3 regions of the Micromonospora sp. NPDC050187 genome follow, and region 3 is predicted to be linked to each of the others. Evidence: predicted binding sites of a transcription regulator. Region 3 holds the regulator's gene; each other region holds the start of a gene.
What was found. The regulator HrcA, encoded in region 3, represses chaperone genes, less so after heat shock. The targets are predictions, from matches to a motif close to GGTTNGCACNCTCNNNNNGAGNGTGCNAACC.

Region 1 (5,533 bases), on a different contig from region 3:
CTGCGCCTCGATCGACGACCCACCGGCCCCGTACGCGGACGTGTTCACCGTCGGCGCGGTGGACCGGTCCCGCCGGGTCACCGAATTCTCCAGCCGGGGGCCGGTGCCCGGAGTGGCCAAGCCCGACCTGGTCGCGCCCGGTGCGGCGGTACGCTCGGCGATGCCCGGGGGCGGCTACTCCGTGCTGGACGGCACCTCGATGGCGACCCCGCAGGTGGCCGGAGTGGTCGCGCTGATGTGGTCGGCCAATCCGGCGCTCGTCGGCGACCTGGACGGCACCCGCCGCATCCTGCGGGAGACCGCCACCCCGGTCGAGGCGTCGCCCCAACCGGGCGGTGAGAACCCGACGTGCGGCGGTGCCCCCAACGTCGCCGGGGCCGGCCTGGTCGACGCCTACGCCGCCGTCCGCGCCGCTGGGGTGTGAGCAGGGGTCCCTTGTTACCGCTTTTTGCGTAGGAGGGGCCCCCTGCAACCACCGCTGCCGCCGCAACATCCGCACCGCCGCAACCACCGGCAGCTGCCGCCGTGCGGGTGGTGTAGCAACTGTCGTTCGCGCCTGGGTGTGGCCTAGGGTCGGCGACCATGGACGACGAGCGGATCAGCGTGACCGAGCTGACCATCGAGCGGCTGCCCGAGGTGGTCGCGCTCTGCCGCCGGGGCCTGGACCTGGCCGAGGACGCCGCCGAGGCCGAGACCATCGTGGACACCGTGTACCGGCGGGCCCGGGTCGACCGGCCGGTGGTCGGGCTGCTGGCCGTACGGGGCACGAAACCGGTCGGCGTGCTGGTCTGCTCCGTTGCCGGGCAGCCGGATCCGCCGGGGGCGGCGTACGGGTGCGTGGACCTGGTGGTGGTCGCACCGGAGGAGCGGCGACGCGGCGTGGGGCGGACGCTGCTGGCGTACGCCGAACGGTGGCTCGCCGAGCGGGGCGCGCGGGAGGTGCTGCTCGCCGGGAACCCGCCGTACTACGCCTGGCCGGGCATCGACGTGCGCTACACCCCGGCGGTCTGCGCCGTGCTGGCGCTGGGCTACCGCCAGGACCGGACCGCCTGGAACATGACCGCAGACCTGTCGTACGACGACTCGCCCGCGCTGCGCTCCACGACGGAGGCGGAGCGGCGGCTGGCCACTGTGGGCGTGACGGTACGCCGGGCGGAACCGGCCGACCTGCCGGCGCTGACCGCGTTCGCCCGCGACACCTTCGGCGGTGCCTGGGACCGTGAACTGGTCGGCTCGGTGGGACGTGCCGGGGCGGGGTGCCATGTGGCGTGGCGCGACGGGGCGGTGGTCGGTTTCGCCGCCTGGGGGTCCTCCCGCCCGAGCTGGTTCGGGCCGATGGGCACCGATCCGGCGGCGGTCGGTTCGGGGATCGGGAGCGTGCTGCTGCGGCGTTGCCTGCGGGACCAGCGGGCCGCCGGGATCGCGCGCGCCCAGATCGGCTGGGTGGGCCCGGTGCCGTTCTACTCGGGCAGCGCGGGTGCCCGGATCGAGCGGGTCTTCCTGCTCTACCGGAAGGACATCAGCCCCGATCGTACGCAAACCGGGCAGGAACCTGAATAGTCCCGTTCCACCCCGGGCCCCGCCGTGGATCTCCTACCGTTTCGGCAGGAGGAGGCAGTCATGAGGATGGACGACGAACCCGCCGACGACACCGCCTGGGCACCCGTCGGTGACCTGTCCGGCCACCTGCCGATCGACTGGCTGGACTACGGCGACGCCGAACAACTGGTGGAGATGTCCGCCGGCACCGAGCCGACAGCCGGTGAACCGTTGGAGATGGTGGACGCGCCCGTCGGGACCGACCCGCCGGACCACCGTCCGGGCCGACGACGCCCCCTGCCGACATGACCGGACCGGACCGGGCGGGCCGGCCGCAGACAGCGGAAGGGGCGGACCGCTGACGCGGCCCGCCCCTTCGGCGTGTGTCGGAACCGGACTCAGAAGTCCATGTCCCCGCCACCCGGGCCAGCCGGGGCAGCCGGGGTCTTCTCCGGCTTGTCCGCGACGACAGCCTCGGTGGTGAGGAAGAGCGCCGCGATCGACGCGGCGTTCTGCAGCGCCGACCGGGTCACCTTGGCCGGGTCGATGATGCCCGCGGCCAGCAGGTCGACGTACTCACCGGTCGCGGCGTTGAGGCCGTGACCCGCGTCGAGGTTGCGGACCCGCTCGACGACGACGCCACCCTCCAGGCCGGCGTTGACGGCGATCTGCCGCAGCGGGGCGTCCAGCGCGATCTTGACGATCTGCGCACCGGTCGCCTCGTCGCCGACGAGGTCCAGCTTGTCGAAGGCGGTCTTGCCGGCCTGCACCAGCGCGACACCACCACCCGGGACGATGCCCTCCTCGACGGCGGCCTTCGCGTTGCGAACGGCGTCCTCGATGCGGTGCTTGCGCTCCTTCAGCTCGACCTCGGTGGCCGCGCCGACCTTGATCACCGCAACGCCACCGGCCAGCTTGGCCAGCCGCTCCTGCAGCTTCTCACGGTCGTAGTCGGAGTCGCTCTTGTCGATCTCGGCCCGGATCTGGTTGACCCGGCCCTGGATCTGCTCGGCGTCACCGGCACCATCGACGATGGTGGTCTCGTCCTTGGTCACGACGACCTTGCGGGCGCGGCCCAGCATCTCGACGTCGGCGGCGTCCAGCTTGAGGCCGATCTCCTCGCTGATGACCTGGCCACCGGTGAGGATGGCGATGTCGCCCAGCATGGCCTTGCGGCGGTCACCGAAGCCCGGCGCCTTGACGGCGACCGACTTGAAGGTGCCCCGGACCTTGTTGACGACGAGGGTGGCCAGGGCCTCGCCCTCGATGTCCTCGGCGATGATCAGCAGCGGCTTGCCGCCCTGCATGACCTTCTCCAGGATCGGGAGCAGGTCCTTCACCGACGAGATCTTGCTGTTGACGATCAGGATGTACGGGTCGTCGAAGACGGCCTCCATACGCTCCGGGTCGGTCATGAAGTAGGCGGAGATGTAGCCCTTGTCGAAGCGCATGCCCTCGGTGAGCTCAAGCTCCAAGCCGAAGGTGTTGCTCTCCTCGACGGTGATGACGCCTTCCTTGCCGACCTTGTCCATCGCCTCGGCGATGATCTCGCCGACGCTGGTGTCACCGGCCGAGATGGAGGCGGTGGAGGCGATCTGCTCCTTGGTCTCCACGTCCTTGGCGAGCTTGGACAGCTCCTCCGAGACGTTCGCGACCGCGGCCTCGATACCCCGCTTCAGGGCAATCGGGTTGGCGCCGGCAGCCACGTTGCGCAGACCCTCGCGGACGAGGGCCTGGGCCAGGACGGTCGCCGTCGTCGTGCCGTCACCGGCAACGTCGTCGGTCTTCTTGGCGACCTCCTTGACCAGCTCAGCGCCGATCTTCTCGTACGGGTCCTCGAGCTCGATCTCCTTGGCGATGCTCACACCATCGTTGGTGATGGTGGGGGCACCCCACTTCTTCTCGAGCACGACGTTGCGGCCCTTGGGGCCGAGCGTCACCTTCACAGCGTCGGCGAGCTGGTTCATGCCCCGCTCGAGGCCGCGACGGGCCTCTTCGTCGAACGCGATCATCTTGGCCATACGGCGTTGTCCTCCTGGACACTCACGGGCCACCCGAGTGTGTGTCCCGGATGGGCCGCCTGGTGTACGCACCTTGGGACGTCGCCACCTGGCGACGACGACGTCTCCTCGGCCGGGCCGGATAGCCCGCGACGACCGGCCATGTGCCACACGACTCGATGCCGCGCGACCGTGGCCCTACCGCCCCGACCATTGGCACTCACGCCATGCGAGTGCCAATGACTTGTTTAGCACTCTCCCCTGCCGAGTGCAAGCACGATGCCTCCGTCCGGCGCTCCCACCGGCCGGCCCACGCGGCACCGGGCCACGCCGCACCGGGCCACGCGAAGATCATGGCCTTGACGGGAAACTCGACCTCTCTGGACACGTCCACTTCATGCTCGACGTGGAGAGGGAGGAAGTGCCGGATCAGCGGGACGCCCCACGAGGCGGACGGCACGGGAGCGAGCGACCCCCACGACGGGGGATGCGACGCCGTATGCGGCATATCGGGGCGCCCGTACGGAGGGACACCCCGACATGCCGTAACTCGCGTCGGGCCGGCGGCTCGGGTGAGCCGCCGGAACGGACCGGCGGACGGGGGCGCGCCCGGCTCCGACAGGGATCGGATCCGGGGCAGGCCCTGAGGGAAAGGAGGGAACGGGGGAACGGAGGGGACGGATCGGCCGTGGACCTCGCCGCGGTTGTCCACCGGAGCGCCCGTGGCGTTGCCCCGCCGTGGGTGGCGACACCTCAGCGTCGCCCCACGTGGTCAACTCAGGCGATGACGCGCACCCGCTCGGCCTGCGGCCCCTTCTGCCCCTGAGCGATCTCGAACTCGACCCGCTGCCCGTCGTCCAGCGCCTTGTAGCCGTCCATCTCGATCGCGGAGAAGTGGACGAAGACGTCCTGCCCTCCGTCGACGGCGATGAAGCCGTAGCCCTTTTCGGCGTTGAACCACTTGACGGTGCCTTGCGCCACGGTGCACTTCCTCACTTCGCTGGGCGACACGCAACCCCCGACGCCGGTCCGATCGGCATCGGGACCACCGCTTTCCTCACCGGCCCGGAGCGGCCGATGTTCGGTGACCGAAATCGCACGCTACACGAAGCGTGACCGCAGCGCACGATCACAAACCTGGGCATATCGGGCGGCTCTCGACCCGGGATCGCATCGGCGGCCATCATTGCGGTAGGCATTCGGACATGACGCGGAATCCGGCCGGGCCGACGGCAGGCGTACCCACCGTCCGCCGGGTCCGCCCGACCGACGCCGCCCGCATGCGAGCCCTGCGGTTGGAGATGCTCGCGGACGCTCCGCTGGCCTTCCTGGAGACCCTCGCGGACGCCGCCGCCCGCCCGCACGCCGAGTACGCCGCCCGGATCGCGTACACCTCGACCGGCTCGCACACGGCGCAATTCGTCGCCGACCCCGGTGGCCGCCTGGTCGGGCACGCCGGGGGTGTCGCCTCGCCGCACGAGGCGGGCCTGACCGTGGTCTTCGGGGTCTACGTCACCCCCGCCTGGCGCGGCACGGGGCTGCTCGCCGACCTGATCGACGAAGTCGGTCGCTGGTCGCGGGCGTGCGGGCGACCGGAGCTGATGCTGGAGGTGGTGGTCGGCAACGACCGCGCCTACCGGTCGTACCTGCGGCTGGGCTTCACCGACACCGGCGTACGCGTGCCGCACCCCACGATCCCGTCGATGCGGGAACTCCAGATGCGCCGCCCCGCCTGAGCGGGCAGCAGAACCTCGCTCCTCCACGCGCCGCCCGAGTGGTTGCAGGGGACCCTTCCTACGCAAAAAACGGTAAGAAGGGCCCCCTGCTACCAACCAATCCAGCGGGCTACCAACCAATCCAGCGGGCTACCGACCGAACCGGCGGGCTACCGACCAAGCCGGCCGACCAAGCCCGGTCAGGCGGTGTGGCGGCGGCTCTGCACCACGCGGAACCGGTTCGCCACGTACGCGCCGTCGGTCAGGGCGGCGTTGGCG
Region 2 (5,533 bases), on a different contig from region 3:
TCGGCCAGCCCGGCCGCCCCGGCGTTCGCGGTAGCCATCGCGGCGGTCAGTGGATCGGCCTCCACCCCGTACACCCGGATGCCGGCGCGGGCGGCGGCGAGCGCGTCCGCCCCGAGACCGCAGCCCAGGTCGGCGAGGGTGCGTACCCCGGCGTCCCGCAACCGCGCGGCGCGCCGGTCGGCCACCACGCGCCGGGTCGCCTGCTCCAGGCCGGCGCGGGTGAGGAACATCCCGGCCGCCTCCGGGCCGAACTTGCCGGTCGCGCGTCGCCGCAGCTCGGCCTGGGTGAGCGCGGCGGCGGCCAGGCCGGCCGGCACGCCGGCCGAGCGGAGCGCGGCCGCCGCGGTCAGCGGGTCACCGCCGGCCACCCGCGTCGCCGCGTCGAGCGCGGCCGACCCCTCGGGGGTACGCAGGGCGGCGAACTGGTCGAGATCCACCCGACCCATTCTGGACGGCCGGCGCCGCCGCCCGTCGACCACCTCGCCCGCCGGTCCTGGACGTGTGGCGGGGCCGGGTTCGGAAGGTAGCAGGGGTCCCTTGTTACCGCTTCTTGTCGAACAGGGGACCCCTGCAGGCACCCGGACCCCGCCCGGTCAGGGCAGCGCCCTGAGGAACGGGCCGTGGTGCAGGCGGAACTCCCACGCGTAGAACCGGTCCCAGTTGATCGACCAGGTCATCAGCCCCCGGAAGGCCGGGTTGGTCCCGCTGCGCGGCGCGTACGACCCGCAGCTCTGCCCCTTCACCAGGCAATTCACTGCGGCCTGTACCCCGGCCGGGGCGAGGTAGCCGTTGCCGGCGCTGGGGGAGGAGGGTGCCCCGAAGGCCACCTGGTCCTCACGCAGCGCCGGGAAGATCCGGTCGGGGTTGCCGGCGACCGGGAAGCCGGCCAGCAGCATGTCCGTCATCGCGATGTGGAAGTCCGCGCTGCCCATCGTGTGGTACTGGTTGTCCAGTCCCATGATCGGTCCCGAGTTGTAGTCCTGGACGTGCAGTACGGTGAGGTCGTTGCGCAGTGCGTGGATCACCGGCAGGTACGACCCGGAGCGCGGGTCCTGCCCGCCCCACGGGCCCTGCCCGTAGTACTGGTAGCCGAGCTGGACGAAGAACGTCTCCGGCGCCATGGTGAGCACGAAGTTGGCCCCGTACCGCTGCTTGAGGGTGCGGATCGCCGAGATCAGGTTGACGATCACCGGCGTGGTCGGGTTGCGGAAGTCAGTGTCCCCGGCGTCCAGGTAGAGCGAGTGACCCTCGAAGTCGATGTCGAGGCCGTTCAGGCCGTACCGGTCGATGATGGCCGACACCGACCGGACGAAGGTGTCCCGGGCGGCGGTGGTGGTGAGCTGGACCTGACCGTTCTGTCCGCCGATGGAGAGCAGCACCTTCTTGCCCTGCGCCTGCTTGGCACGGATCGCCGAGACGAACTGGGCCTCCGTCTCCACTCCCGGGCACTCGGTCGCCGGGCAGAGCTGGAAACGGATGTCGCCCGAAGTGACCGTGGTCGGCTCACCGAAGGCCAGGTTGATGATGTCCCAGTCCGCCGGCACGTCGGCCATCCGCAGGTAGCCCGAGCCGTTGGCGAAGCTGGCGTGCAGGTAGCCGATCAGCGCGTGCCGGGGCAGCCCGCCGGGCGGCGGGGTGGTCGGCGGCGGAGTGGTCGGCGGCGGGGTCGTGGGCGGTGGGGTGGTGGGGGGCGGGGTCGTGGGCGGTGGGGTGGTGGGGGGCGGGGTCGTGGGCGGCGGGGTGGTCGGCGGGCCGCCGGTGCAGGGCGCGCCGTTGATCGTGCAGTTGGTGGGGGAGCCGGAGCCGGTGGCCAGGAAGCCGAACGACACCGAGGCGCCGGGTGCGACGGTGCCGTTCCACGAACGGTTGGTGAAGGTGTGCCGCCCGCCGGCGCTGGTCAGCGTGGCGTCCCAGTAGGAGCCGAGGGTGGTGCCGGTCGGCAGGGTGAAGGCGACCTGCCAGCTGGTGATGCTGGTCGGGCCGCCGTTGGTGACGGTGTAGCGCCCCTCCCATCCGGTGCCCCAGTCGGCGGTCTTGACGAAGGTGGCGGTCGGACCGGCGGCCTGGGCCGGTGCGGCGACGACGAGGGTGGTGGCGGTGATGGCGGCGAGGGCCGCGACGGCGGCCAGCAGCGGTCTCGGGACAGGGCGACGCATCCGGACCTCCCGGTAGGAGAGCCGTCGGATCGACGGATGCCTAATTATTAGGATTGTTAACTGTAATTGTCCAGGTGTGCCGGTGATCGGCTCGGTCCCGGCGGTGGACCGGGAGTGGTGGCGGCGTGGGTGGTCGCCCGCCGGGGTGGCGAAGGGTTCCGGTCGGGGCGACGCGCCCCGCCGTCGTTGGCACTCTCCTTGACGGAGTGCTAGCGGCGGCCTAATCTGCGATTAGCACTCTCCCATCGAGGGTGCCAGCTTCCGGGCCTCGCCCGGGGGTTGAACGCCAGGCGGACCGGCACCCGCGACGACGGCCCCGCCCGGTGGCATGTGGCAGATTGACGCTGGTCGGCCCCGCCGACCGGTAACGAAACCAAGTACCCCAGGAGGGTATGCCCGTGACTACCGCGACCAAGGTTGCGATCAAGCCGCTCGAGGACCGGATCCTGGTCCAGGCGAACGAGGCTGAGACCACCACGGCGTCGGGCATCGTGATCCCCGACACCGCCAAGGAGAAGCCGCAGGAGGGCACCGTCCTCGCTGTCGGCCCGGGCCGCGTCGACGACAAGGGCAACCGGATCCCGGTTGACGTGCAGGTCGGCGACACCGTCATCTACTCGAAGTACGGCGGCACCGAGGTCAAGTACGCCGGCGAGGAGTACCTGGTGCTCTCCGCCCGCGACGTCCTCGCGGTCATCGAGAAGTAACCAACCGATCAGTGTCGCTGCCCCGGTCCGGCTCGCCGGGCCGGGGCAGCAACGCTTCGAAGGGATATTGATGGCGAAGATCCTGAGCTTCTCGGATGACGCCCGGCACCTGCTCGAGCACGGTGTCAACGCCCTCGCGGACGCGGTCAAGGTCACTCTCGGCCCGCGCGGGCGCAACGTCGTCCTGGACAAGAAATTCGGTGCGCCGACGATCACCAACGATGGGGTCACCATCGCCAAGGAGATCGAGCTCACCAACCCGTACGAGAACCTCGGCGCGCAGCTGGTCAAGGAGGTGGCGACCAAGACCAACGACGTCGCCGGCGACGGGACCACCACCGCCACCGTGCTCGCCCAGGCCATGGTCCGCGAGGGCCTGCGCAACGTGACCGCCGGGACCAACCCGGCCGGCCTCAAGCGCGGCATCGACGCGGCGGCGGCCAAGGTCTCCGAGGCCCTGCTCGACCGGGCCGTCGAGGTGGCCGACAAGACGTCGATCGCCCACGTGGCGACGATCTCGGCGCAGGACGCCACCATCGGCGAGCTGATCGCCGAGGCGATGGAGAAGGTCGGCCGGGACGGTGTCATCACCGTCGAGGAGGGCTCCGCCCTGCACACCGAGCTGGAGGTGACCGAGGGCCTCCAGTTCGACAAGGGCTTCATCTCGCCGAACTTCGTGACCGACCTGGAGTCGCAGGAAGCGGTCCTGGAGAACCCGTACATCCTGATCACCACGCAGAAGATCTCGGCGATCGAGGAGCTGCTGCCGCTGCTGGAGAAGGTCCTCGCCGACAGCAAGCCGCTGCTGATCGTCGCCGAGGACGTCGAGGGCCAGGCGCTCTCCACGCTGGTGGTCAACGCGCTGCGCAAGACCATCAAGGTCTGCGCGGTCAAGGCCCCGGGCTTCGGTGACCGTCGCAAGGCGATGCTCCAGGACATGGCGATCCAGACCGGCGCCGAGCTGGTCGCGCCGGAGCTGGGTTACAAGCTCGACCAGATCGGGCTGGAGGCGCTCGGCACCGCCCGCCGCGTGGTCGTCGACAAGGAGAACACCACCATCGTCGACGGTGGCGGTCAGGACACCGAGGTCGCCGACCGGGTCGCGCAGATCCGCAAGGAGATCGAGGCGTCGGACTCCGAGTGGGACCGGGAGAAGCTGGCCGAGCGGCTGGCGAAGCTCTCCGGTGGCGTCGCCGTCATCAAGGTGGGCGCGGCGACCGAGGTCGAGATGAAGGAGCGCAAGCACCGCATCGAGGACGCCATCGCGGCGACCAAGGCCGCGGTCGAGGAGGGCACGGTGCCCGGCGGCGGTGCCGCCCTCGCGCAGATCCTCCCGACGCTCGACGACGACCTCGGCTTCACCGGCGAGGAGAAGGTCGGCGTCTCGATCGTGCGCAAGGCGCTGGTCGAGCCGCTGCGCTGGATCGCCCAGAACGCCGGCCACGACGGCTACGTCGTCGTGCAGAAGGTCATCGGCCAGGAGTGGGGCCACGGCCTCGACGCCGCCACCGGGCAGTACGTCGACCTGGTCGGCAACGGCATCATCGACCCGGTGAAGGTGACCCGCAACGCGGTCACCAACGCCGCGTCCATCGCCGGCCTGCTGCTCACCACCGAGAGCCTGGTGGTGGAGAAGCCGGAGAAGGCCGAGCCGGCCGCCGGTGGCCACGGGCACTCCCACGGCCACGGCCACGGCCACCAGCACGGCCCCGGCTTCTGAGCCGTCCGCGACACGGTACGGCGGGTGCGCCGCTCCCCCGGGGCATCCGCCGGCACCTCGGACCGCAGGGCACGCCGTCCCCGTGACGGCGTGCCCTGCGTCGTACCACGGGGCTCAGCCGGCGTCGCCGGGCACGTCCCGCCAGGCGGTCCCGGGGTCGAGCAGGGATGCCCAGGAGGGGTGGTACCCCGGCGCGCGGCGGTCCAGTTCCGTCCGGAGGTCGCCGAGGTGCAGGCTGTTGTAGCGGGAGGACGGGTACCAGTCCGGCCAGGAGTCGTGACGTCGCTCGACGGCGTACCCCTCCGGCGTGGTCGCCAGGCGGAGGAAGAACCAGCGTCCGCACTCGGGGTGGCTCTCCGCCGTCCGTAGCTCACGGGTCAGGCCGGACAGCTCCTTGAACCCCTGCCAGTCGGTCTCCCCGGTGAGGGCACGTGGGGGCTGCGGCCCCGGCTGCGTGCCGAGGCTGGTGTCGGTGGCCACCACGACCAGGGTGCAGCGCCCGTCGCCGGCCGGTGCCTGCGCGCGGACCCAATCCACCAGCGCGGCCAGTTCCGGGGAGTGCGCCGGCTCGGGCCGCTGCCGCTCCGGCTCCTCGCGCATCGCGGCCCGGACCAGGTCCTCGTGCCCGTCGTCGCTGAGCGTCCGTACCCGCCGGGCCGGGACGGCGGTGCCGGCCGGAACGGCCGGCGGGGTCCGGCCGCCGGGGGTGATCCCGGCGGCGTCCGCGACGGCCAGGGCGGCGGTCAGGTCGACGGCGTCGGCCGGGAACCGGCCGAGCAGCCCGGAAAGGGCCTCCGCGTCGAGGGCGCACGCCTCGGCGGCGGCGAGCAGGCGGGCGGCGGCCCCGGCCACGTCGTCCCGCTCGGCCGGGTCGTCCCGCTCGTGTTCACCCCACTCGAAGACCACGTTTACGAGTTCGAGTCGGGCCCGTTCCTCGTCGAGCACCGCCC
Region 3 (5,533 bases):
TCTTCGAGGGGCGGGACGCGGCCGGCAAGGGCGGCACGATCAAGCGCTTCATGGAGCACCTCAACCCGCGCGGGGCCAAGGTGGTGGCTCTGGTCAAGCCGAACGAGCGGGAGTCCAGCCAGTGGTACTTCCAGCGCTGGCTGGCGCACCTGCCGGCGGCCGGTGAGATCGTGCTCTTCGACCGGTCCTGGTACAACCGGGCCGGGGTCGAGCGGGTGATGGGCTTCTGCACCCGCAAGGAGTACCTGGAGTTCCTCCGTCAGGCCCCCGAGCTGGAGCGGATGCTGGTCCGCTCCGGCATCCGACTGGTCAAGCTCTGGTTCTCCGTCTCCCAGAACGAGCAGCGCACCCGGTTCGCCATCCGTCAGGTCGACCCGGTACGTCAGTGGAAGCTGTCCCCGATGGACATCGCCGCGCTCGACAAGTGGGACGAGTACACCGAGGCCAAGGAGGCGATGTTCTTCTACACCGACACGGCCGACGCGCCGTGGACGGTGGTCAAGAGCAACGACAAGAAGCGGGCCCGGCTGGAGGCGCTGCGCCACGTGCTCAACCGCTTCGACTACACCGACAAGGACCACGAGGTGGTCGGCGTACCCGACCCCCTCATCGTCGGCCCCGCCGGCCTGGACCTCAGTCCCGACGACCAGCCCGTCCAGATCTTCCCCCGCCTCTGACCCCCATCGCCCCGATGGCTAGCGAGCGAGGTGGGGGTGGGACGGGCGGGGTGGGGTGGGTTACCAGCGGGCGAGGCGGGTGGCGAGCACGCTGAGCGCGGCCATGCCGGCGGTCGAGGTACGCAGCACCGCCGGCCCGAGCCGCACCGGACGGCCACCGGCGGCGCGGAAGGCGTCCAGCTCGGCCGGGGCGATCCCACCCTCCGGCCCCACCACCAGCACGACCTCGCCGGCCGGAGGCAGCTCGACGGTGGTCAGCCGGTCCTGGGCCTCCTCGTGCAGCACGAACCCGGCGGCGGCACCGGAGATCCGGGCGGCCACCGTCGCCGTCGACTCGTCCGGTGCGCCGGCCACCACCGGCAGCCATGCTCGACGGGCCTGCTTGGCCGCCTCCCGGGCGGTCGCGGCCCACTTCTCCCGGGCCCGTACGCCCCGCTCGCCACGCCACTGCGTCACCGAGCGGGACGCCGCCCAGGGGACGATCTCGTCCACGCCCACCTCGGTCATCGCCTGGACGGCCAGCTCGCCCCGGTCGCCCTTGGCGATGCCCTGCACCACCACGATCCGGGGCACCGCCGCGTCGACGTACCCCCGCGAGGTGACGGTCAGGTCGAGGGTGCCCCGGCCGACGGTGGTGACCACGGCGGCGGCCGTGCCGCCCCGACCGTCGGCGAGCAGCAGTTCCTCGCCGACCCGGAGCCGTTGCACGGTGGCCGCGTGGTGGCCCTCCGGGCCGTCCAGGGTCAGCGTGTCGGCGACGGGCAGCGACTCGACCAGGAACAGCGGCGCCGACACTCAGCCGTGCCCGTTGAACGCGTCCCGCATCCGGGAGAAGAAGCCGCCCTGCTTGCTCAGCTCGGCGACCTCCTCGCCCCGGGTCTTGGCGAAATCGCGCAGCATCCGCTCCTGGTCGGCGTCGAGCTTGGTCGGGGTCCGCACGTCGAGGTGGACGTAGAGGTCGCCCCGGCCGGTGCCGCGCAGGTGCGGTACGCCCCGGGCGCGCAACCGCATCGTGCTGCCCGGCTGGGTGCCCGCCTTGACGTCGACGATCTCCTCGCTGTCCAGGGTCTTGATGGTCAGCCGGGTGCCGAGCGCCGCTGCGGTCATCGGCACCGTCACCCGGCAGTGCAGGTCGTCGCCCTTGCGGGAGTAGACGTCGTGCGGCCGTTCGTGGATCTCGACGTAGAGGTCGCCGGCGGTGCCGCCCCCCGGACCGACCTCACCCTGCTGGGCGAGACGGATCCGCATGCCGTCCTCCACCCCGGCGGGGATCTTGACGGTCAGCGAACGGCGGGTGCGGACCCGGCCGTCGCCGGCGCAGGTCGGGCAGGGGTGCGGGATCGTGGTGCCGTGCCCCTGGCAGACCGTGCAGGGCCGGGCCGAGACGACCTGGCCGAGGAAGGTGCGCTGCACCGACTGCACCTCGCCCCGGCCACCACACGCCTCGCAGGTGGCCAGGTGGGTGCCGGCAGCCGTGCCCGCGCCGGAGCAGGTGGTGCAGAGCACGGCGGTGTCGACGGTGATCGGCGCCTCGACGCCGAACGCCGTCTCGTTCAGGTCCAGCTCCAGCCGCAGGATCGCGTCGGCGCCCGGACGGGTGCGCGGACGCGGCCCCCGCGAGCCGGTGGCCCCGCCGAAGAACGCGTCCATGATGTCCTGGAAACCGACGAACGGTCCGGCACCGCCCGGCCCGCCCGGACCGGCCCCGCCCCCGCCCGGGGCGAGCGGGTCGCCACCCAGGTCGACGATCTGCCGCTTCCGGTCGTCCGAGAGGACCTCGTACGCGGCGTTGATGTCCTTGAACTTCTCCTGGGCCTCCGGGTCCGGATTGACGTCCGGGTGGAACTGCCGCGCCAGCTTGCGGTAGGCACGCTTGATCTCGTCGTCGGAGGCTTCCCGGCTGACGCCGAGGATGCCGTAGTAGTCCCTGGCCACTGCGTTCCGTGTCCTCATGTTCGTCTCGCGTTGCGCCGGTCGTCGGCCCGAGTCGGCCGTCGGCCCTGACTGGTCAGTTCTGGGCCAGCAGCTCGCCCACGTAGCGTGCCACGGCACGTACCGTGGCGATGGTGCCGGGGTAGTCCATCCGCGTCGGGCCGAGCACGCCCAGCCCACCCACGATGGTGGCACCCGGACCGTATCCCGTGCTGACCACCGACGTACCCCGCAGGTTGTCGATCTCGTTCTCGTCGCCGATCCGGATCCGGGTCGTGCTCGGCTCGACCTCGCCGATCAGCTTGAGCAGCACGACCTCCTCCTCGAGCGCCTCGAGGATCGGGCGCAACGAGCCATGGAAGTCGAGCAAACCACCCCGGGTCAGGTTGGCTGTGCCGGCCAGCGCGATCCGCTCCTCGTGCCGTTCGACCAGGGTCTCCAGCAGGACGGTGGCGAGCGTGGTCATCGCCGGACGCAGCCCGGCCCTGACCTCCTCCACCAACGCCTGCACCAGCGGCGGGGTGTCCGACAGCCGGGTGCCGCAGAGCTTCTCGTTGACCAGGCGACGCAGGTCGGTGACGTCGTCGGCGGGAACCGGCGCGGGCAGCTCCACCAGCCGCTGCTCGACCCGGCCGGTGTCGGCGATCATCACCAGCATCAGCCGGGTGGTGGAGATCGGCACCAGCTCCAGGTGCCGCACCGAGGAACGTGCCAGGCTCGGATACTGCACCACGGCCACCTGGCGGGTGAGCTGGGCGAGGAGCCGGACGGTGCGGTGGACGACGTCGTCGAGGTCGACCGCGCCGACCAGGAACCGCTCGATCGCCCGACGCTCGGCCGGGCTGAGCGGCTTGACCCGGCTGAGCCGGTCGACGAAGAGGCGGTAGCCACGGTCGGTGGGCACCCGTCCGGCGCTGGTGTGCGGCTGACGGATGTAGCCCTCCTCCTCCAGCACGGCCATGTCGTTGCGGACGGTGGCCGGGGAGACGCCGAGCTGGTGCCGCTCGACCAGCGCCTTGCTGCCGACCGGCTCCTGCGTCGCGACGTAGTCCTCGACGATCGCGCGCAGCACGGCGAGCTTGCGGTCGTCGAGCCCCACTCTCCCCACCTCCTACGCCGGTCGGCGCCCGGCCCACGCGTTGCGTGCCCGTCCCGGCGACGACCGGCGACGGTCGCCGAGCGCGACGGACCATGCTCCTGGCACTCGACTGTAACGAGTGCCAGTCTACGTCGGGGCACCCCCGGGACGCGATGATCGGTGTCGACCCCGTACCCCGGACCCCGTCCGGCACGTAGGCCGTCCTCCCGGGTGATCAGGACGGTGTCCCGCTGGTCGTGCCTTGCCCGGTGCCCCTACCGTGACCGGTATGACTGAACCGCCGCGCCCGCCCGGCGTGGGCGACGCCGGCCGGTACCCGCCGGAGCCGACCATGCCGCTCGCCCCGTCCGGGTCCCCGTCGATGCCCGACGAGCCCACCACCCCACTGTCCGGCGCGGCCGGGGCGTCCGGGTATCCCCCACCCGGCGAGTCCACCCCGCCCGGCGGTTGGTCCGCGTCGCCCCATGAGCCACCCACCGAGCAGCACGCCGAGCCGCCCACCGAGCACATCCCCGCGCCGTCGTACGAACCCCCGACCGAGAACCTTGCGGCGAATTCGTACGAGCCGCCCACGGAGAGCTGGTCGACGTCGTCGTACGAGCCGCCGACGCAGCGCTACGGGTCGCCGGGCGACGAGCCGCCGACGGAGCGCCACGCCTCCTTCGCCCCGGAGCCGTCGACGGCGGGTTACGGTCCGCCCGGCGACGCCCCGACGGCCGACCACCCGACGTCGGGCGGGCACTTCGCCGCGACCGGCTACCCGCCACCGGACCATCAGGCCGGCTACCCACCCCCGGGCGACCAGGGCAGTTATCCGCCACCGGGCGACCAGGGTGGCTACGCACTGCCAAGTGACCCGGGTGGCTACCCGCCGCCGGGTGACCAGGGCAGTTACTTGCCGCCGGGGTCACCGGCGGGCCATCCGCCGCCCGGGGGGCCGGGTGGCTACCCGCCGCCGGGCGGGGGTGGACCACAGCCGGCACCCGGTCCGATCGGTGGCGACGACCGGACCTGGGCGATCCTGGCCCACGTCGGCGGGCCGCTCGGCATCGTGATCGGTGCGACCCTGTTCGGCTGGGTCGGGCCGCTGATCGTGCTGCTGATCCGGGGCCCGCAGTCCCCGGCGGTACGCACACACGCCGTCGCCGCGCTCAACTTCCAGATCACCTGGGCGATCGCGATCCTGGTGGGCTGGCTGCTCGCCGCGATCACCTGCGGCCTGCTCTCCTTCGTGCCGATCGTGCTCGCGATCGTGCCGATCGTGCTCGGCATCATGGCGGCCCTCAAGGCCAACCAGGACCTGCTCTACCAGTACCCGATGACCCGGAACTTTCTGAAGTGAGCCGCCCGGCCGGCCCCGGTCCGTTCCGGGGCCGGCCGTCTCCCGGGCACCATGTCGCGCAGCACGGTGTCGAGGGGACCGTCTCAGGGCAGCAGGTCGCGCACCACGGCGTCGGCGAGCAACCGGCCACGCAGGGTGAGTACCGCCCGGCCGGCGGCGTACTCGGCCTCGGCGAGCAGCCCGGCGGCGAGGGCCCGCTCGGCACCGGCCCGGCCGGCGGTGTCGAGCACCGCCAGCGGCAGCCCGGAGGCGAGCCGGAGCCGGAGCATCACGTCCTCCATGTGTGCCTCGTCGGCGGTGAGGACCTCCCGCGCCTGGCCGGGTGACTCCCCGGCGGCCAGCTTCGCCGCGTACGCGCTCGGGTGCTTCACGTTCCACCAGCGCACGCCGCCGACATGGCTGTGCGCCCCCGGGCCGAGGCCCCACCAGTCCCCGCCGGTCCAGTAGAGCAGGTTGTGCCGGCACCGGGCGGCCGGCGTCCGG

Region 1: groL (chaperonin GroEL) is a predicted target of HrcA. The motif match lies at 3,751-3,781, and genes of this name have one in related genera.
Region 2: groES (co-chaperone GroES) is a predicted target of HrcA. The motif match lies at 2,386-2,416, and genes of this name have one in related genera.

What each region holds. Positions count from the first base shown of each region.
Region 1 is NZ_JBITJH010000022.1:57,991-63,523, forward strand. Features, by position in the region: gene ACIBJE_RS26415 (S8 family serine peptidase) at 1-424, shown strand, start outside; gene ACIBJE_RS26420 (GNAT family N-acetyltransferase) at 583-1,560, shown strand; gene ACIBJE_RS26425 (hypothetical protein) at 1,627-1,848, shown strand; gene groL (chaperonin GroEL) at 1,938-3,560, opposite strand; gene ACIBJE_RS26435 (cold-shock protein) at 4,317-4,520, opposite strand; gene ACIBJE_RS26440 (GNAT family N-acetyltransferase) at 4,745-5,275, shown strand; gene paaN (phenylacetic acid degradation protein PaaN) at 5,455-5,533, opposite strand, start outside.
Region 2 is NZ_JBITJH010000008.1:183,672-189,204, forward strand. Features, by position in the region: gene ACIBJE_RS15430 (methyltransferase domain-containing protein) at 1-437, opposite strand, end outside; gene ACIBJE_RS15435 (chitinase) at 594-2,156, opposite strand; gene groES (co-chaperone GroES) at 2,549-2,863, shown strand; gene groL (chaperonin GroEL) at 2,934-4,583, shown strand; gene ACIBJE_RS15450 (hypothetical protein) at 4,698-5,533, opposite strand, start outside.
Region 3 is NZ_JBITJH010000025.1:58,494-64,026, reverse strand. Features, by position in the region: gene ppk2 (polyphosphate kinase 2) at 1-677, shown strand, start outside; gene ACIBJE_RS27680 (16S rRNA (uracil(1498)-N(3))-methyltransferase) at 738-1,472, opposite strand; gene dnaJ (molecular chaperone DnaJ) at 1,473-2,612, opposite strand; gene hrcA (heat-inducible transcriptional repressor HrcA) at 2,686-3,708, opposite strand; gene ACIBJE_RS27665 (DUF4870 domain-containing protein) at 3,977-5,050, shown strand; gene hemW (radical SAM family heme chaperone HemW) at 5,134-5,533, opposite strand, start outside.